2 regions of the Pseudomonas artemisiae genome follow, and region 2 is predicted to be linked to the other one. Evidence: predicted binding sites of a transcription regulator. Region 2 holds the regulator's gene; the other holds the start of a gene.
The links. The regulator sigma-54, encoded in region 2, starts transcription at its own class of promoters, with help from an activator protein. The targets are predictions, from matches to a motif close to ANTGGCATNNANNTTGCTNT.
Positions count from the first base shown of each region.

Region 1: the regulator sigma-54 is predicted to act here: its motif matches at 5,205-5,224, upstream of flgB (flagellar basal body rod protein FlgB).

Region 1 covers NZ_JBSKHS010000008.1:19,814-28,097, reverse strand. The annotation lists gene ACWKV4_RS11175 (MFS transporter) at 1-425, shown strand, start outside; gene ACWKV4_RS11170 (flagellar brake protein) at 525-1,271, opposite strand; gene ACWKV4_RS11165 (flagella synthesis protein FlgN) at 1,368-1,835, opposite strand; gene flgM (flagellar biosynthesis anti-sigma factor FlgM) at 1,885-2,187, opposite strand; gene flgA (flagellar basal body P-ring formation chaperone FlgA) at 2,336-3,085, opposite strand; gene ACWKV4_RS11150 (chemotaxis protein CheV) at 3,175-4,101, shown strand; gene cheR (protein-glutamate O-methyltransferase CheR) at 4,149-4,976, shown strand; gene flgB (flagellar basal body rod protein FlgB) at 5,267-5,674, shown strand; gene flgC (flagellar basal body rod protein FlgC) at 5,678-6,127, shown strand; gene ACWKV4_RS11130 (flagellar hook assembly protein FlgD) at 6,143-6,865, shown strand; gene flgE (flagellar hook protein FlgE) at 6,894-8,192, shown strand; gene ACWKV4_RS11120 (hypothetical protein) at 8,241-8,284, shown strand, end outside.
Region 2 covers NZ_JBSKHS010000001.1:180,356-188,639, forward strand. The annotation lists gene mlaE (lipid asymmetry maintenance ABC transporter permease subunit MlaE) at 1-413, opposite strand, end outside; gene ACWKV4_RS00830 (ABC transporter ATP-binding protein) at 413-1,222, opposite strand; gene ACWKV4_RS00835 (KpsF/GutQ family sugar-phosphate isomerase) at 1,441-2,415, shown strand; gene ACWKV4_RS00840 (KdsC family phosphatase) at 2,415-2,939, shown strand; gene lptC (LPS export ABC transporter periplasmic protein LptC) at 2,948-3,520, shown strand; gene lptA (lipopolysaccharide transport periplasmic protein LptA) at 3,507-4,052, shown strand; gene lptB (LPS export ABC transporter ATP-binding protein) at 4,052-4,777, shown strand; gene ACWKV4_RS00860 (RNA polymerase factor sigma-54) at 4,902-6,413, shown strand; gene hpf (ribosome hibernation-promoting factor, HPF/YfiA family) at 6,534-6,842, shown strand; gene ptsN (PTS IIA-like nitrogen regulatory protein PtsN) at 6,850-7,314, shown strand; gene rapZ (RNase adapter RapZ) at 7,317-8,174, shown strand; gene ACWKV4_RS00880 (HPr family phosphocarrier protein) at 8,195-8,284, shown strand, end outside.

The DNA.
Region 1 (8,284 bases), on a different contig from region 2:
CGCGCCTGTTTATGGTGCCGGTGGAGATGCTGTTCCTAGGCGGCTTCGTGGTGTCGCTACTGCAGTTTTGCCTCTATCCATTGGCCGTGGCCTTTGCCAACGACCATGTGGAAAGTGAGCGGCGCGTGTCCCTTACAGCCATGCTGCTGATGACGTATGGCATCGGTGCAAGTATTGGCCCGTTGGCCGCTGGGGTGGTAATGAAGCTCTATGGCAGCGAAATGCTCTATGGCTTCGTTTCCTTCTTTGCGCTTATCTTGGTATGGCGCGTGCGGCCACAGGCGGTGACCAACCTGCACCAAGTCGAAGATGCCCCGCTGCACCATATCGCGATGCCAGACAACATGACCAGCTCACCCCTCGTGGCCGCCTTGGACCCAAGGGTGGATGAGCAGGTGGTGGAAGATCAGATGAAGGATAATTGACATCCGCCTCTGTAGGCGTCAGCGAAGCCGCCGAACAATGGCCCGAGCCAAATTGGGATCGGTCGCTTCGCCAGCCTTGCTGGCTCCTACAGATGAGGTTTAGAAGTCGTCCTTTTCGAATTGCCGGGCATTGCGCTGCAACTGGTAAACGAACCGTTCCACGTTGCGTTGCACCAGCCCCGTCATGGTATGGAAACGCACGCCCGCGAAGGTGGTGTTCAACCGCTGCTCGAAGTGAAGGTGGCGTAACTCCACAGGCGTGGTAATAGGGCCAAAGGGCAGGGCGGCTGAAAACCGTTCGTATACCTGCCCCAGTTGCAGCAGATGCTCACAGTTACCGTCGAAGCGCAATTTGCAGCCGGTTGCGGACAGGTCCAACAACTTCCCCCGCAGCGTCTTGGCCAGCTTGTCGCCTGCCAGGGCCACATCAACCAGAGATGAAAGCTTTAATGCAGCGCGGAAAGCGTTGCGGCGCTGGTGGTAAATCACCTCGGCGGGCAAGCGGCCATGATAGCTACGGCCATGCTCGTCGTCCACTACCGTAAACGTACCCTGGGCCTCCCAGGCGATACGCGCCCCGTCATGGAAACCCTCCACTCGAAAGGGCTGGCCGCTGTTCAGCAGGCGCTCGCCATCGCGCGGGATCAGTTCGTCCAGCGCAAAGGTACCAGCATCCCGATCCACCTCTACCACATAGCTCTGAAACCGTTGCTGGCCCGCGGTAAACGTCACGATCAAGGGGTCATGCCCATCCATCAGCGACTTAACGTTAGCGTGCACTTCCAATGGCGTAGTGAGCACCTTTGGCGGCTGCGGGGCATCATCCGCACTTGGGGCGTTGAACACAGTGATCGGGTCTCCGGGCGATAACGTAGTGGGCTACAAACCCACTAAAAGTTGCAGGCATTGTGCCACTGCTGTGGTGGTGGCGATACCTGAACGTCAAGCCTGGCTGAACGCCCGTACTGTCGCCAGCCGCGCCGTAGAGCCGCGGGCCGTGTACAACGAAGGTGCATCACCACCGCTGAGGATTTTCAACTGGTTTGCCGTGGCAAATTGCTGCAAGGCAATGGCTCGACCGTTTTGCTCGTTGATCGCTTGGCAATCGGCAAGAATGCCCGCCAAGTGTTCACCGCGCTCTACCAGTACCTTGCCCAATACAGACTGCTCGGCCAACTGCGCCAGCCCTTCAGCATCTGGGGTCAGGCCCAGGGAGGCAAGCAGTTCACTGCGGCGCCGACCATGTTGGCCAAGCTGCACGATCAGGGACTGCTTGTGGGCCAGAATGTTTTCCAGCAACTGCATGTCACGACCCCGCAACGCGGTGTACTCTTCGCGCAGCAACGCCTGGAGTTGCTCGGCGGGCGCGATGTCATCTTCAATCAGTTGCAACAAGGTCGTGTCGTGCATGGCGAGCTCTGGTAATCATTGCGCCCGGTAAACCCTAAGCCGCGGGGGCTTAGGACTCGAAGGAAAGCATTTTGCTGGCAACACGGCTGCTGTCGACCTGATAGCTGCCACTTGCGATCTGTTGCTTGAGTTCGGCGATACGCGCGGCATTGACGGGCGCATCGGTGCCCAGGTTTTCGGTGACCTTCTTCATGTGCTGAGCGACATCGCTCAACTGAACGGATTCACCCGCCTGGCTGGTTTCCTTGACGCTTTTGACGTCGTCTACAGCCCCAACTGCCTTGCTACCGGTGGTGCGCGCAGTGCTTGAGACTTGAGTGGAGCCGGTAACGCTCCGGAAATCGATAACCATGATATGAACCCCTTGGTGTTTGGACGCTTGCCTTGTTTTCGACCGGGTGCCGAGAAACTTTAGGGTAATTTTTCGAAAGCACCCAATAGGCAAGGTTCATCCGCCAAGTGTAGGAAAATCAAGGCCAGGCCGCTAGCACGGCTTGCCTTTACATGGACACTTCCACCTGAGCGGCACCGGTAACCCGCGCCCTTACTACACGCTGTGAGTTCAGGTTGCGCACCCGGATCTGTTCATTCATGCCGCCATTGCTCAAGGCCTCGCCTGGCATTTTTACCGCCAAGGTGCCGGTACGGGCTGTGATCACCACCTGGTCACCTTTGCGAATAACTTCCGGTTGCTCCACCTGCACCGGCGCCAGCACTTGGTCCATGACCGTCGGTCGCATTACCCGTTGGCCGACAGCCTGGTCCAGCGAAGGCAAAAAGCCTTGATTGAGTTGGCCAACGTCGCGTTCGCGCAGGGCAACGTCACCGTCGGCGATCACTGTATCGCGCTTGAGTGGCCGAGTGGCGACCACCACTTCGCGGAACAGCTTCACCGTGGCGGGTACGAACACCGTCCAAGGTGAGCCGCCTTCACAGCGTACGCGCACCGTAACCCGGCCCAGGGGGATGGCAGGGCTCTCCAGGCGCGCGGTCAGGTCTCGGTCACATTGAGGCATGCGTAGCCGTGGGTCCAAGTTGGCGACTTCTATTTCGTAGCGGCCTTCGGTCTGGCTGGTTGCCAAATAATCTTCCACCGTGAACTCAAGAAACCCTTGAGTCACACCGATAAGCTGTTCGGGTGCAGTGACGTCGTCGGCAAGCGCACGCCCCGACCCCAATAGACACAAGGTTGCGAACAACCCATACAGGGTAGCGATCAGATGTCGTGAATATGGCGTTTTCTCGTTCATGGCTATGCTTGAGCAAGCGACGTGCCAAAATCACGGCTCGCTAGCACTGAGCGAGGCTCGAAGCCGACAGTACAAGGTGGAGGTTTAACATGGCTGGTGTGATGGATTCCGTAAACCAGCGCACGCAACTGGTAGGGCAGAACCGCCTTGAACTGTTGTTGTTCCGTCTGAACGGCAAACAGTTATATGGCATTAACGTCTTTAAAGTTCGCGAAGTGCTGCAGTGCCCGAAGCTGACCTTGATGCCAAAGTCCAGCCCGGTGGTGCGTGGCGTGGCCAATATCCGTGGCGCGACCATCCCGATTCTCGACCTGTCCATGGCCACGGGCTCGCGCTCGCTGGAGGCGGTACAGGACACCTTCGTGATCATTACCGAATACAACACCAAGATTCAGGGGTTTCTGGTGCACTCGGTGGAGCGCATCGTCAACATGAACTGGGAGGCGATCCATCCGCCACCCAAGGGCACCGGCCGTGATCACTACCTTACCGCGGTGACCCGGGTAGACGATCAACTGGTCGAAATCATCGACGTAGAGAAAATCCTCGCTGAGGTTTCCCCGGTCTCCGAAGCCATCAGCAGTGGCGTGATCAACGAAGAAGTGCAGAAAAAAGCAGTGGCCATGCGCGTGTTGACCGTGGACGACTCCTCCGTGGCTCGCAAGCAGGTCAGCCGTTGCCTGGAAACCGTGGGCGTGGAAGTGGTCGCACTCAATGACGGCCGTCAGGCCCTGGAATACCTCAAGGCCATGGTCGCCGAGGGCCGGGACCCGAATGAAGAGTTCCTGATGTTGATTTCAGACATCGAGATGCCCGAGATGGACGGCTACACACTGACCGCGGAAATCCGTAACGATCCTCGGCTGCAGAAATTGCATATCGTGTTGCATACCTCGCTATCAGGTGTCTTCAACCAGGCGATGGTAAAGAAGGTAGGCGCGGATGACTTCCTGGCCAAATTCCGCCCGGACGATCTTGCATCCCGAGTGGTCGAACGTATCAACGCAAAAGGCTGACCCCGCTTGGGCTGGGCACAGAGTCAACAACTTAAGAGGCGGCACCATTGGCTACGGCAAATTCGGATTTTGAACAGTTCCGGGGCTTCCTGGAAAAAGCCTGTGGCATCGTGCTGGGGGAAAACAAGCAGTACCTGGTGTCCAGCCGCCTCAATAAGCTGATGGAGCAACAAGGGATCAAAACCCTGGGTGAGTTGGTGCAGCGCATTCAGACCCAACCCCGTGGTGGCTTGCGCGAGCAGGTAGTCGATGCCATGACCACCAACGAAACCCTGTGGTTTCGCGATACCTACCCCTTTGAGGTGATGAAGAACCGGGTGCTGCCGGAGATGGCCAAGGCTAGCCTTGGGCAGCGTTTGCGTATCTGGTCCGCGGCCTGTTCGTCGGGTCAGGAGCCTTATTCCTTGTCCATGACCCTCGAGGAGTTCAGCCAGGCCAACCCTGGGCAACTCAAGGGTGGAGTGCAAATCGTGGCCACGGACTTGTCGCCTTCCATGCTGATCAACTGCCGCAGCGGGGAGTACGACAGCTTGGCCATTGGCCGGGGGTTGTCCCCGGAGCGTTTGCAGCGGTATTTCGATGTAAAACCGGGCAATCGCTGGGCCGTGAAAGCGCCACTGCGCAGCCGTATCGAATTCCGCCCCATTAACCTGTTGGAAAGCTATGCGTCGCTGGGCAAGTTCGATGTGGTGTTCTGCCGTAACGTGCTGATCTACTTCTCCGCTGAAGTGAAGAAGGACATCCTGACGCGTATCCATGCCACCTTGAAGCCGGGCGGGTATCTGTTTCTTGGCGCTTCCGAGGCCCTTAACGGGTTGCCAGACAAATACCAGATGGTCCAGTGCAGCCCTGGCATCATCTACCAGGCCAAGTAGGCGCGAGCGAAAAGGGGCACAACGATGCCCCTATATCTTTGACAGACATCTTGTTCGCCAGCGTTGCTGGCTTCTACGCCCAACTCCTTTTCGGCTTTAGGTTTTTCTGACGCCAGCATTGCCGCTTTGCCGCCCCCTTTGCGCTTGCCACGGGAAAAAGATTGCCGCTTTTCTGGCGACATTTTTCTGGGTTTTATTAATTTCCCTTAAGAAACAGCGCATTACAAAGTTGGCACAGCTGTTGCTATAGCTTGGTTAGCACATCAAGTTTCGCCGCAGAGGTATTGATCATGGGCATTAGTTTTGACAAGGCGTTGGGTATCCACGAGCAGGCATTGAATTTCCGTGCCCAGCGCGCTGAGGTGCTGGCCAACAACCTCGCCAACGCCGACACCCCTAACTATAAGGCGCGGGACGTGGACTTTTCGTCAGTCCTCGCCGCCCAGGCTGAGAAAACCCAAAAGGGTAGCTTTGGCCTTGAGCGTACCAACGCCATGCACCTGGATGCCGAAGGCCTGAGCGCCGATGACGGCACCCTGCAGTACCGCGTACCGACTCAGCCTTCGCTGGACCAGAACACCGTAGACGCGCAGATCGAGCAATCGAACTACGCCAAGAACGCCGTGGACTTCCAAGCGAGCTTCACCTTGTTGAACAACAAATTCCGTGGCCTGGTCACGGCCATCAAAGGGGAGTAATTCATGTCTCTTTCCAGCGTATTCAACATTGCCGGCACCGGCATGAGCGCCCAGACCACTCGCCTCAACACCGTGGCCAGTAACATCGCCAACGCCGAGACCGTGTCATCGAGCATCGACCAGACCTACCGCGCGCGCCATCCGGTATTCGCTACTGTATTGGCCGACCAGGCCGGCGGTACTTCGGGCAGCGGTTCGCTGTTCGAAGACCAGGGCCAGGCAGGGCAGGGCGTTCAAGTGTCTGGCATTGTAGAAGATCAAACCAACCTGGAACCTCGCTACGAGCCTAATAACCCGGCGGCGAACAAAGACGGGTATGTGTACTACCCCAATGTAAACGTGGTCGAGGAAATGGCTGACATGATTTCCGCGAGCCGTTCGTTCCAAACTAACGCGGACATTATGAACACCGCTAAGACCATGATGCAGAAAGTACTGACGCTGGGTCAGTAAGCCAAGGGATAAACCATGACTACCACTACCGATAGCACCAGCGCTTCATTACTTTCGCAATATGAGCTGGGCGCTAAGAAAACCAAGGCTACCGATACTGCATCTTCCGATGCGGCCTCCGCGGCCACCGGCGGCCAAGCCTTGGGTAAAGATACCTTCTTACAGCTGCTGGTGACTCAGCTGAAGAACCAGAACCCACTGGACCCGCAGGACAACTCCGAATTTGTCGCGCAACTGGCTCAGTTCAGTAGCGTGGAAGGGATCAACAACCTCAACACCACAGTGTCTGGCCTGGCGGGCAATTACACCTCCGGCCAGGCGCTGCAGGCGTCGGCGCTGGTAGGCCACACCGTATTGGCGCCGGCCAGCAGCACCGCGGTAAACACCGCCAATGGCTTGACCGGGCAGTTCGATCTGGCTTCGTCGACTACAGGCGCGGTGGTGAAAATCTATGACGCCAATGGCACCTTGGTGAAGAACCTCGACCTGGGTACTCAACAGGCGGGCACCATCGGCTTCAAATGGGATGGCACCAGCAACGAGGGCGCCGTCCTTCCGTCGGGCACTTATAAGTTCGTCGCCAGCGCAGACGTGGATGGCAAGGAAGTTGCTCAAACCATGTATCTGCCTTCCACCGTCACAAGTGTGACGGTCGGCAGCACCGCAGGTGATATGTCCCTTAAATTGGCCGACGGCTCGAGCGTAGCGTTGTCCGCTGTTAAATCCATTGGATCGTAAGCCGGCTAATCGGCACTGGAGATAAACTATGTCTTTCAATACCGGCCTTAGCGGTCTTAACGCGGCCAATACTGCTCTTAACGTAACCGGTAACAACATCGCCAACGTGGCGACTACCGGTTTCAAGAAGTCTCGCGCCGAGTTCGGCGACGTGTATGCCAACTCGCTGTTCCTGGGCAGCTCTAAGAACGGCGTAGGTTCGGGCGTGACCACCGCGGCGGTTTCGCAGCAATTCACCCAAGGCACTATCAGCAGCACCGGCGCTAGCCTGGACATGGCTATCAACGGCAACGGCTTCTTCGTGGTCAGCGACAACGGCAACAAGATCTACACCCGTGCTGGCGCCTTCGGTACCGACAAAACCGGCAACATCATCGACGCCAGTGGCAACAAGCTGATGGGCTATGGCACTGACGGCAACGGCAAGGTCATCGACGGCATCATGACCACCCTGAAGGTGGACACCTCCGCCCTGGCGCCCAAGGCTACCGCCAGCGTGAATGAAACCTTGAACCTGAACTCCAGCGCTGCCGTGCCTACGATCACGCCATTCGATGCCACCGATACCGAGAGCTACAACTACACCTTCAGCACCGACATCTTCGACAGCCAGGGCAACTCCCACACCATGTCGCAGTATTTCGTGAAGGACGACACCAACGCCTGGACCATGTACACCACCATTGACGGTGTAAACCCGGCAAACCCTGCGTCCACCACGCCGTTCGCGGCCAAGATGACATTTAACTCCGATGGCAGCCTGGCGACCACCAACAGCACAGACATGACCGTAGACGCCAACGGTAAGCTGACCATGACCAACTGGGTACCGGCTGCCAAAAACGCGGCGGGTGTGTTGGCCAGCAACGGCACCACCGCAGCGGTCGGCGGCGTGACCCTGAACATTGCCAAGACTTCGTCGTACAACACCACCTCAGCGGTTACGGCCAAGTCTCAAGACGGTTATGCCACCGGCAGCCTGTCGTCGCTGTCCATCGACACCGACGGCAACATCTTCGGTAGCTACAGCAACGGTCAGTCCAAGACCGTTGGGCAGGTAGCCTTGGCCAACTTCGCCAACGTACAGGGCCTGTCCCCTAACGGCGGCACCGGCTGGCGCGAATCTTCCGCTTCGGGCGTACCTATCGTAGGGGCACCCAACAGCGGCACCATGGGAGTGTTGACCGCAGGCTCGTTGGAAGACTCCAACGTGGACTTGACCAGCGAATTGGTGAACTTGATCAAGGCCCAGAGTAACTACCAGGCCAACGCCAAGACCATTTCCACCGAAAGCACCATCATGCAAACCATCATTCAGATGACCTGATCCAAGCCGGGCGGCCCCAGGAGGCGCCGCCCTGGCCTGGGAGCCGCCATGAAAACCTACGTTCACCTGTTGATGATTTTTCTGACAGCCAC
Region 2 (8,284 bases):
ATTTCAAGGCTCGACAGTTGCTCGGTAGCCTTCATGTTGCCGATTTCGGCGGCCAATGCCGACCCCGCCCGCCCGGCGAACAACAGCGCGGTGACGACCGGCCCTAGTTCGCGCAGCAAGGTCAGCGCGATCATCTGGCCTACCGCCTGCTCGGAGCCATACTTGGCCAGGATGCTGAAGCCTTGCAGCGACAGCACCCCACCAATAAAAATACCGGACACAACGATGATGGCCAGCGACAGTACCCCTACGGAATACAGCTGTCGCACCAGTAGCGAAAAGCCGCCAGACAGCCCGCCGCGGCTGAACAGTGCGTGCCCTAAAAACAGGGTGGCGCGCCCTAGCCCGCCAAGGGTATCGATGGCCGCTCGCCCCAGCAGGCGAACACGCTCCAATAATGACCTGTGGCGCATCAGCGCTTCCCCAGAAAGTCGGTGGCCAAGGCTGGCGCGGAAAAATGGAAAGGCACGGGGCCATCTGCCTCGCCCTTCATGAACTGGCGAATGCGCGGGTTATCCGAAGCCATGAGCTCTGCCGGCGTACCCTGCCCCAACACTTGCCCATCCCCGACCACATACAGGTAATCGGCGATGCTGGCAGTTTCGGCCAAGTCGTGGGACACCACGATGCTGGTAATGCCCAAGGCATCGTTCAGCAACCTGATCAGCCGCACCAACATGCCCATGGCGATAGGGTCTTGCCCGACGAACGGCTCGTCGTACATCAGGATCTGCGGGTCCATGGCGATTGCGCGAGCCAAGGCAACGCGACGTTTCATACCCCCCGACAGCTCATCGGGCATCAATTCGATAGCACCGCGCAAGCCTACGGCCTGGAGTTTCATCAAAACGATGTCACGGATCATTTCTTCAGGCAGGTCGGTATGCACCCGCAGCGGAAAAGCTACGTTTTCGAAGACGTCCAGGTCGGTGAACAGCGCGCCGCTCTGGAAGAGCACGCCCATGTGCTTGCGAGCGTCGAACAGATCACTGCGCGACAACCGAGGTAAATCTTGGCCATTGACCAGCACTTGGCCACTGAAGGGGCGCAATTGTGCGCCCATCAGCCTTAACAGGGTGGTTTTACCCGACCCCGACGGCCCCATGATGCCGGTCACCTTGCCACGTGGAATGCGGATATCCACGTTCTGGAAAATGCTGCGCGCGCCGCGCTTGAAGGTAACGCCCTTCAGCTCGACAGCGTAGGCGTGTTCGGCACTCATTCGTTCTCCTTACGATGCGACACTCCAGTCAGACGTGCGGGCCTGCGGCCAGGGCACACACCCCGAGTGGTCGACAAGCGGCGCACTATACCACCGCGTACCGGGTGATGGAGCGAACCGCCTGCCTTGGGGCTACTGCCAATGCCCGTGCTGGCCCGTGCGCGGCACTGGCAATCCAGATATAATCCCGGCCTTTTATCAAAGCCAACCTGCCACACATGAACCAAACCCGCGATCTCATTCAGTCGGCGCACCGCACCATTGGCCTGGAAATCAAAGCCGTGGAGGGGTTGCTCGAGCATATCAATGCCGATTTCGTCCACGCCTGCGAGATGATCCTGGCCAGCAACGGTAGGGTCGTGGTGATGGGCATGGGCAAGTCGGGCCATATCGCTCGCAAGATCGCAGCCACCTTGGCCAGCACGGGCACGCCTGCGTTTTTTGTGCACCCGGCCGAGGCCAGTCATGGCGACATGGGCATGATCACGCCCAGCGATATCGTGCTGGCGCTGAGCAACTCCGGCACAACCGCGGAAATCCTTACCCTGCTCCCCCTGATCAAACGCTCGGGCATCCGCTTGATCAGCCTCACCGGCAACCCTGAATCCACCCTGGCGCGAGCTGCCGAGGCCAATCTGGACGCACGAGTGAAGCACGAGGCCTGCCCGTTGAACCTGGCACCCACCTCCTCCACTACCGCGGCGCTGGTACTGGGCGATGCCCTGGCCGTGGCGTTGCTCGAAGCTCGGGGCTTCACCGCCGAGGACTTCGCCTTCTCCCACCCTGGCGGGGCCTTGGGTCGGCGTCTGTTGTTGAAGGTGGAGCAACTGATGCACAGTGGCGCCGCCTTGCCCGCCGTGCGACGCGGCACCCTGCTTAAAGAAGCGCTTCTGGAAATGTCCAGAAAGGGCCTTGGGATGACCGTGGTTCTCGAAGAAAACGGTAGCCTGGCCGGTGTGTTCACCGACGGGGACTTGCGTCGTACCCTGGACCGCAATCTGGATGTGCATGTCACGCCTATCGAACAGGTCATGACCGTCAACGGTCGTTCGGTGACCCCCGAGATGTTGGCGGCTCAGGCCTTGAAAATCATGGAAGACCATAAAATAGGAGCCCTTGTAGTGGTCGATGAACGCAATCAACCCATCGGTGCGGTGAACATGCATGACTTTCTCCGTGCGGGGGTCGTGTAATGGATAGCGCCCTCCTTGAACGCGCCAGCCGCATCAAACTCGCGATTTTCGACGTGGACGGCGTATTGACCGACGGCCGCCTCTACTTTCTTGAAGACGGTAGCGAGATGAAGGCGTTCAATACGCTTGATGGCCAGGGCATTAAAATGCTGATGGCTTCCGGCGTTGCAACGGCGATCATCAGTGGGCGCAAGAGCCCCGCCACGGAGAAGCGCGCCCGCAATCTGGGCATCGGCCATGTGTATCAGGGCCGGGAAGACAAACTTGTAGTGCTTGATGAACTCTTGGGTCAATTGAACCTGTCGTATGAGCAGGTCGCCCACCTGGGTGACGACCTGCCCGACCTGCCGGTGATACGCCGCGTGGGCCTTGGCATGGCGGTAGCCAATGCCAATGCGTTCGTACAACGCCATGCTCACGGGGTGACTCAGGCCAAGGGTGGCGAAGGCGCCGCCCGCGAGTATTGCGAACTCATACTGCGGGCCCAGGGTAATCTGGACGCCGCGCTGAACCATTACCTGTAGGTCGTTCGATGCCAAACCGCAAGCTGCTTACGCTGATCGCCGCCACTCTGTTCGCAGCATTGCTGGTGGCTGTGGGCTATTGGAACCTGAGCCCCGAGCGCTTCCTGGACAACCCCAAGGCCAGCGTGGACGCGAATACCATCGATTACTACGCGATCAACGCCCATACCGTGCAATACCTGCCAAACGGGACCCTGCAGTATGAAATGACCGCTGACAAGGTCGAGCACCTCAAGGCGAGTGAAATCACTCATGTGACCAAGCCCGTAATGGATATCTACCGCGGCACTACCTTCCCCTGGCATGTGGTCAGCGATCGCGCCGAAGTCAATCCGGATGGCAGCGAGGTCGAACTCATCGACGCGGTGAGGCTCAACCGCACCGACCAGCAGAATCGAGCGACCGTCATTACAACGTCCCGCGCGACAGTCTTCCCACAGAAGCAATATGCGCAGACCGATCAAACCGTTAGAATCGACGGCGCCGGTGGCGTAACGACTGCCAAGGGAATGAAAGCGTATTTGAACGACAGCAAGATCCACTTGCTGTCCACTGTAAGAGGACAGTATGAGGCTCGTTAAAACCCTCCCCTTCCTGCTTGGCCTGGGCGCGGTACTGGGAAGCGTGAACGCCTTGGCGCTGCCCACCGACAGGGACCAACCCATTCACATCCAGTCCGACGACGCGCAGCTTGACGACAAGCAGGGCGTGGCCGTGTATACCGGCGGCGTGGTCATCACCCAGGGCTCGATGAAAATCACCGGCAACAAGGTTACGGTGACGCGCGCCTCCAATGGCGACGTAGACGTGTTCACGGCGGTCGGTAACCTGGCGTACTACGAGCAGAAGCCTGCCGTGGACAAACCCATCGTGCAGGCCTATGCAGTGACCATTCAGTATTTTGCGTCTCAGAACCGCATCGTATTGGTGGACAAAGCCAAGGTCATCAACGACGGCAATACGTCCGAAGGCGAGAAAATCGTATACGACACCGTGCGCCAGGTGGTTAACGCTGGCCGTGCTACTGGCAGCAAGGTCACCGCGCCACGCCCACGGATCGACATGGTCATCCAGCCGAAAAAGAAAACCGATCAGCCGCAGAAGGCGCAGTAATGGCAACGTTGAAGGCCCAGCATCTGGCTAAAAGCTACAAAAGCCGGCAAGTGGTAAGGGACGTCAGCCTGTCCATCGACAGTGGGCAGATCGTCGGCTTGCTCGGCCCCAACGGTGCGGGCAAGACCACCTGTTTCTATATGATCGTCGGGCTGGTACAGGCCGATCAGGGCCGCGTGCTGATCGACGACCTGGACGTCAGCCACCAGCCCATGCACGGTCGCGCCCGCGCCGGCATTGGCTACCTGCCCCAGGAAGCATCGATTTTCCGTAAGTTGTCGGTGGCCAATAACATCATGGCCATTCTGGAAACCCGGAAGGACCTTGACGCCGCCGGGCGACGCAAGGAACTGGAAAGCCTACTGCAGGAATTCCATATCACCCACATTCGCGACAACCTGGGCATGAGCCTGTCCGGTGGCGAACGCCGCCGGGTAGAGATCGCACGCGCCTTGGCTACGGCGCCCAAGTTCATCCTACTCGATGAACCCTTCGCTGGCGTGGACCCTATTTCCGTGGGTGATATCAAGCAGATCATCCATCACTTGAAAGCCAAGGGCATAGGCGTGCTCATCACTGACCACAATGTGCGCGAGACCCTGGACATCTGTGAAATCGCCTACATTGTCAACGATGGCCAATTGATTGCAGAAGGCGATTCAGCCACTATCCTGGCCAATGAATTGGTGAAAGACGTTTACCTGGGGCACGAGTTCCGGCTGTAAATGTAAAACCCCCTAGGCAAATGCCCAGGTTTCAGGCATATAATTTGCTTAAAGTCGGGCGCCTTATTAGGCGCTCGTTGTGGATGGCGCTTAGCGCCGGCAAACAAGGTGTCAAGCTCACGCCATGAAACCATCGCTTGTCCTTAAAATGGGCCAGCAACTGACGATGACGCCGCAGTTGCAACAGGCCATCCGCCTTCTCCAGCTTTCTACCCTGGATCTTCAGCAAGAAATCCAGGAGGCGCTCGAGTCCAACCCTATGCTCGAACGGCAGGAAGACGGGGATGATTTCGATAACACAGACCCCCTTGCCGACAAGGTAGAGCATAGTGGCGCAGTGGAAAACCACGAGCCCGCGTTCCAGGAGGCCAACTTCCAGGAAAGCCCTACCACTACCGAGGCCAGCGGCGAGGAAGGTGACTGGAGCGAGCGGATTCCTGACGAGCTTCCCGTAGATACCGCCTGGGAAGACATCTATCAAACCAGCACCAGCAGCCTGCCTTCTGGTGATGACGACGAGTGGGATTTCACTACCCGCACGTCGGCGGGTGAAAGCCTGCAAAGCCACCTGCTGTGGCAGCTGAACCTGGCGCCCATGTCCGATAACGATCGGTTGATTGCCGTAACGTTGATCGACTCCATCAACGGCCAGGGTTATCTGGAAGAAAGCCTGGAAGAAATCTGCCAATCCTTCGACCCGGAGCTGGACATCGAGCTGGACGAGGTAGAAGCCGTGCTTCACCGTATCCAGCAGTTCGAGCCCGCGGGGGTAGCCGCGCGCAACCTGGGCGAATGCCTGGCCTTGCAACTGCGCCAGCTGCCACCTAAAACCCCCTGGCTGGCTGAAGCCCAGCGGCTGGTGACCGAGTACATAGAGTTGCTTGGCAGCCGCGACTATAGCCAACTGATGCGGCGTATGAAACTCAAGGAGGATGAGCTTCGTCAGGTCATAGAGCTGGTGCAAAGCCTCAACCCACGGCCAGGCTCGCAGATCGAAGCCAGCGAGCCGGAATACGTGGTGCCTGATGTTATTGTGCGCAAGGACAGCGATCGCTGGCTGGTGGAACTCAACCAAGAGTCCATGCCGCGGTTGAGGGTCAACCCTCAATATGCAGGTTTCGTACGCCGGGCTGACAGCAGCGCGGACAATACCTTCATGCGTAACCAGCTGCAGGAGGCGCGCTGGTTCATTAAGAGCCTGCAAAGCCGCAACGAAACCCTGATGAAGGTGGCAACGCAGATTGTCGAACACCAACGAGGCTTTCTTGACTACGGCGATGAGGCCATGAAGCCTCTGGTTTTGCATGACATTGCAGAGGCCGTGGGCATGCACGAATCGACCATCTCCCGGGTTACCACGCAAAAGTACATGCATACGCCGCGTGGCATATACGAACTGAAATACTTTTTCTCCAGCCATGTAAGCACCTCGGAGGGCGGTGAGTGCTCGTCCACGGCCATCCGAGCGATCATCAAAAAACTGGTTGCGGCGGAAAATCAGAAAAAGCCATTGAGCGATAGCAAGATCGCTGGTTTACTGGAAGCACAAGGCATTCAGGTAGCACGCCGCACTGTCGCCAAGTACCGTGAGTCCCTCGGGATCGCGCCTTCCAGCGAACGCAAGCGGTTGATGTAGCCTGGCCCGGGCCTGCGAGTTGTCGGTTGCACGGTAAGGCGCATGCCTGGGATGCCACCAGCGTTTCAGTGGCAGGTTTCACACCTGCCTCTTTATGCCCTGGCAATAAGGAGAAGCGGTATGCAAGTCAACATCAGTGGGCACCAGCTGGATGTGACCGACGCAATGCGGGATTACATGACCGAAAAACTCGCCAAGCTCGAGCGGCACTGCGACAAGATCACCAGCGTGCAGGTGATCATGGAAGTGGAAAAACAGCAGCAGCGTGTTGAAGCTACCCTTAGAGTCCCTAAATTCGACGTGGTCGCCGAGGCCAAACACGACGACATGTACGCCGCAATCGACCTTCTCACTGATAAACTTGATCGGCAATTGCTCAAGTACAAGGAAAAACAGCAGAGCCACCTGCAAGGTGCGGCCGCTCGCTAAGCCCCCAATGATCCGACTAGAACAGATCCTGACCCCCGGCCGCTCACTTGTGAACGTGCCGGGCGGCAGTAAGAAACGCGTACTCGAACAGATCGCCAAGTTGATTGCCGAAAACCTTCCTGGCGTGGCACAACAAACCGTGTACGAAGCCCTGATCGCCCGAGAAAAACTTGGCTCCACAGGCTTTGGTAACGGCATTGCCATTCCCCACTGCCGCCTGGAAAACTGCCAGTCGCCGATGAGCGCCCTGCTGCACTTACAAACCCCAGTGGATTTTGACGCCATTGACGGCGCACCCGTAGATTTGATCTTCGTGCTACTGGTGCCCAAAGCTGCTACAGACGCACACCTTGAGCTACTTCGGCAGATCGCCAGCATGCTCGATCGCAAGGACGTACGTGAGCGCCTCCGTTCAGCATCGGATAGTGACGCGCTGTACCAAGTGGTCCTGAACGCCCAGGCTGGCGCCTGATTATGCGCTTGGTCATCGTCAGCGGCCGCTCTGGCTCCGGTAAGAGCACTGCCCTCGATGTCCTTGAAGACAACGGCTTTTACTGCATCGATAACCTTCCGGCGGGGCTGCTGCCTGAATTAGCGGAGCGGGCGATCCTCCACACTGAGCTGGCTCGCCCTTTGGTAGCGGTGTCCATCGACGCACGTAACCTGCCCAGCCACCTCTCCCGCTTTCCCGAGTTGCTCGACGAGGTTCGCCAGAAGCATATTCAATGTGATGTGCTGTTTCTTGACGCGGACGAAGAAACGCTGTTGAAGCGCTTTTCCGAAACCCGTCGCCGCCACCCCCTGACCAGCGCCAACCGTTCGCTGGCCGAAGCCATTCGGGCAGAGAGCGATCTGCTTAGCTCCATCGCTGACTTGGCCGACCTGAAGATCAATACCACCAACCTGAATCTGTACCAGCTGCGGGACACGCTCAAGCTCAGGTTGCTGAACAAGCCAGATGCGGGCACCGCGTTCTTGATTGAATCCTTTGGCTTCAAGCGTGGCATGCCCATGGACGCAGACTTAATGTTCGACGTACGTTGCCTGCCGAACCCGTACTGGAAACCCGAGCTGCGGGAACATTCGGGGCTGGACCAGCCGGTAATCGATTATTTGGCTGCCCAGCCTGAAGTCGAGGAGATGTACCAAGACCTCGCTGCCTATCTGCTTAAATGGCTGCCCCGCTTCGCTGCCAGCAATCGCGCCTACGTGACGGTTGCCATCGGTTGCACGGGAGGGCACCATCGCTCGGTCTATTTGACCGAACGGTTAGGCCAGTTGCTCAGGCCCACCATCGACAACGTCCAGGTTCGCCACCGGGACCTCACCTGAACCCAAGGACTCACCGCGCAATGCCCGCACTCGACATCACCATCATCAACAAGCTGGGCTTGCATGCACGCGCTGCCGCTAAGTTCGTGGGCATTGCCGGGCGCTTCCCA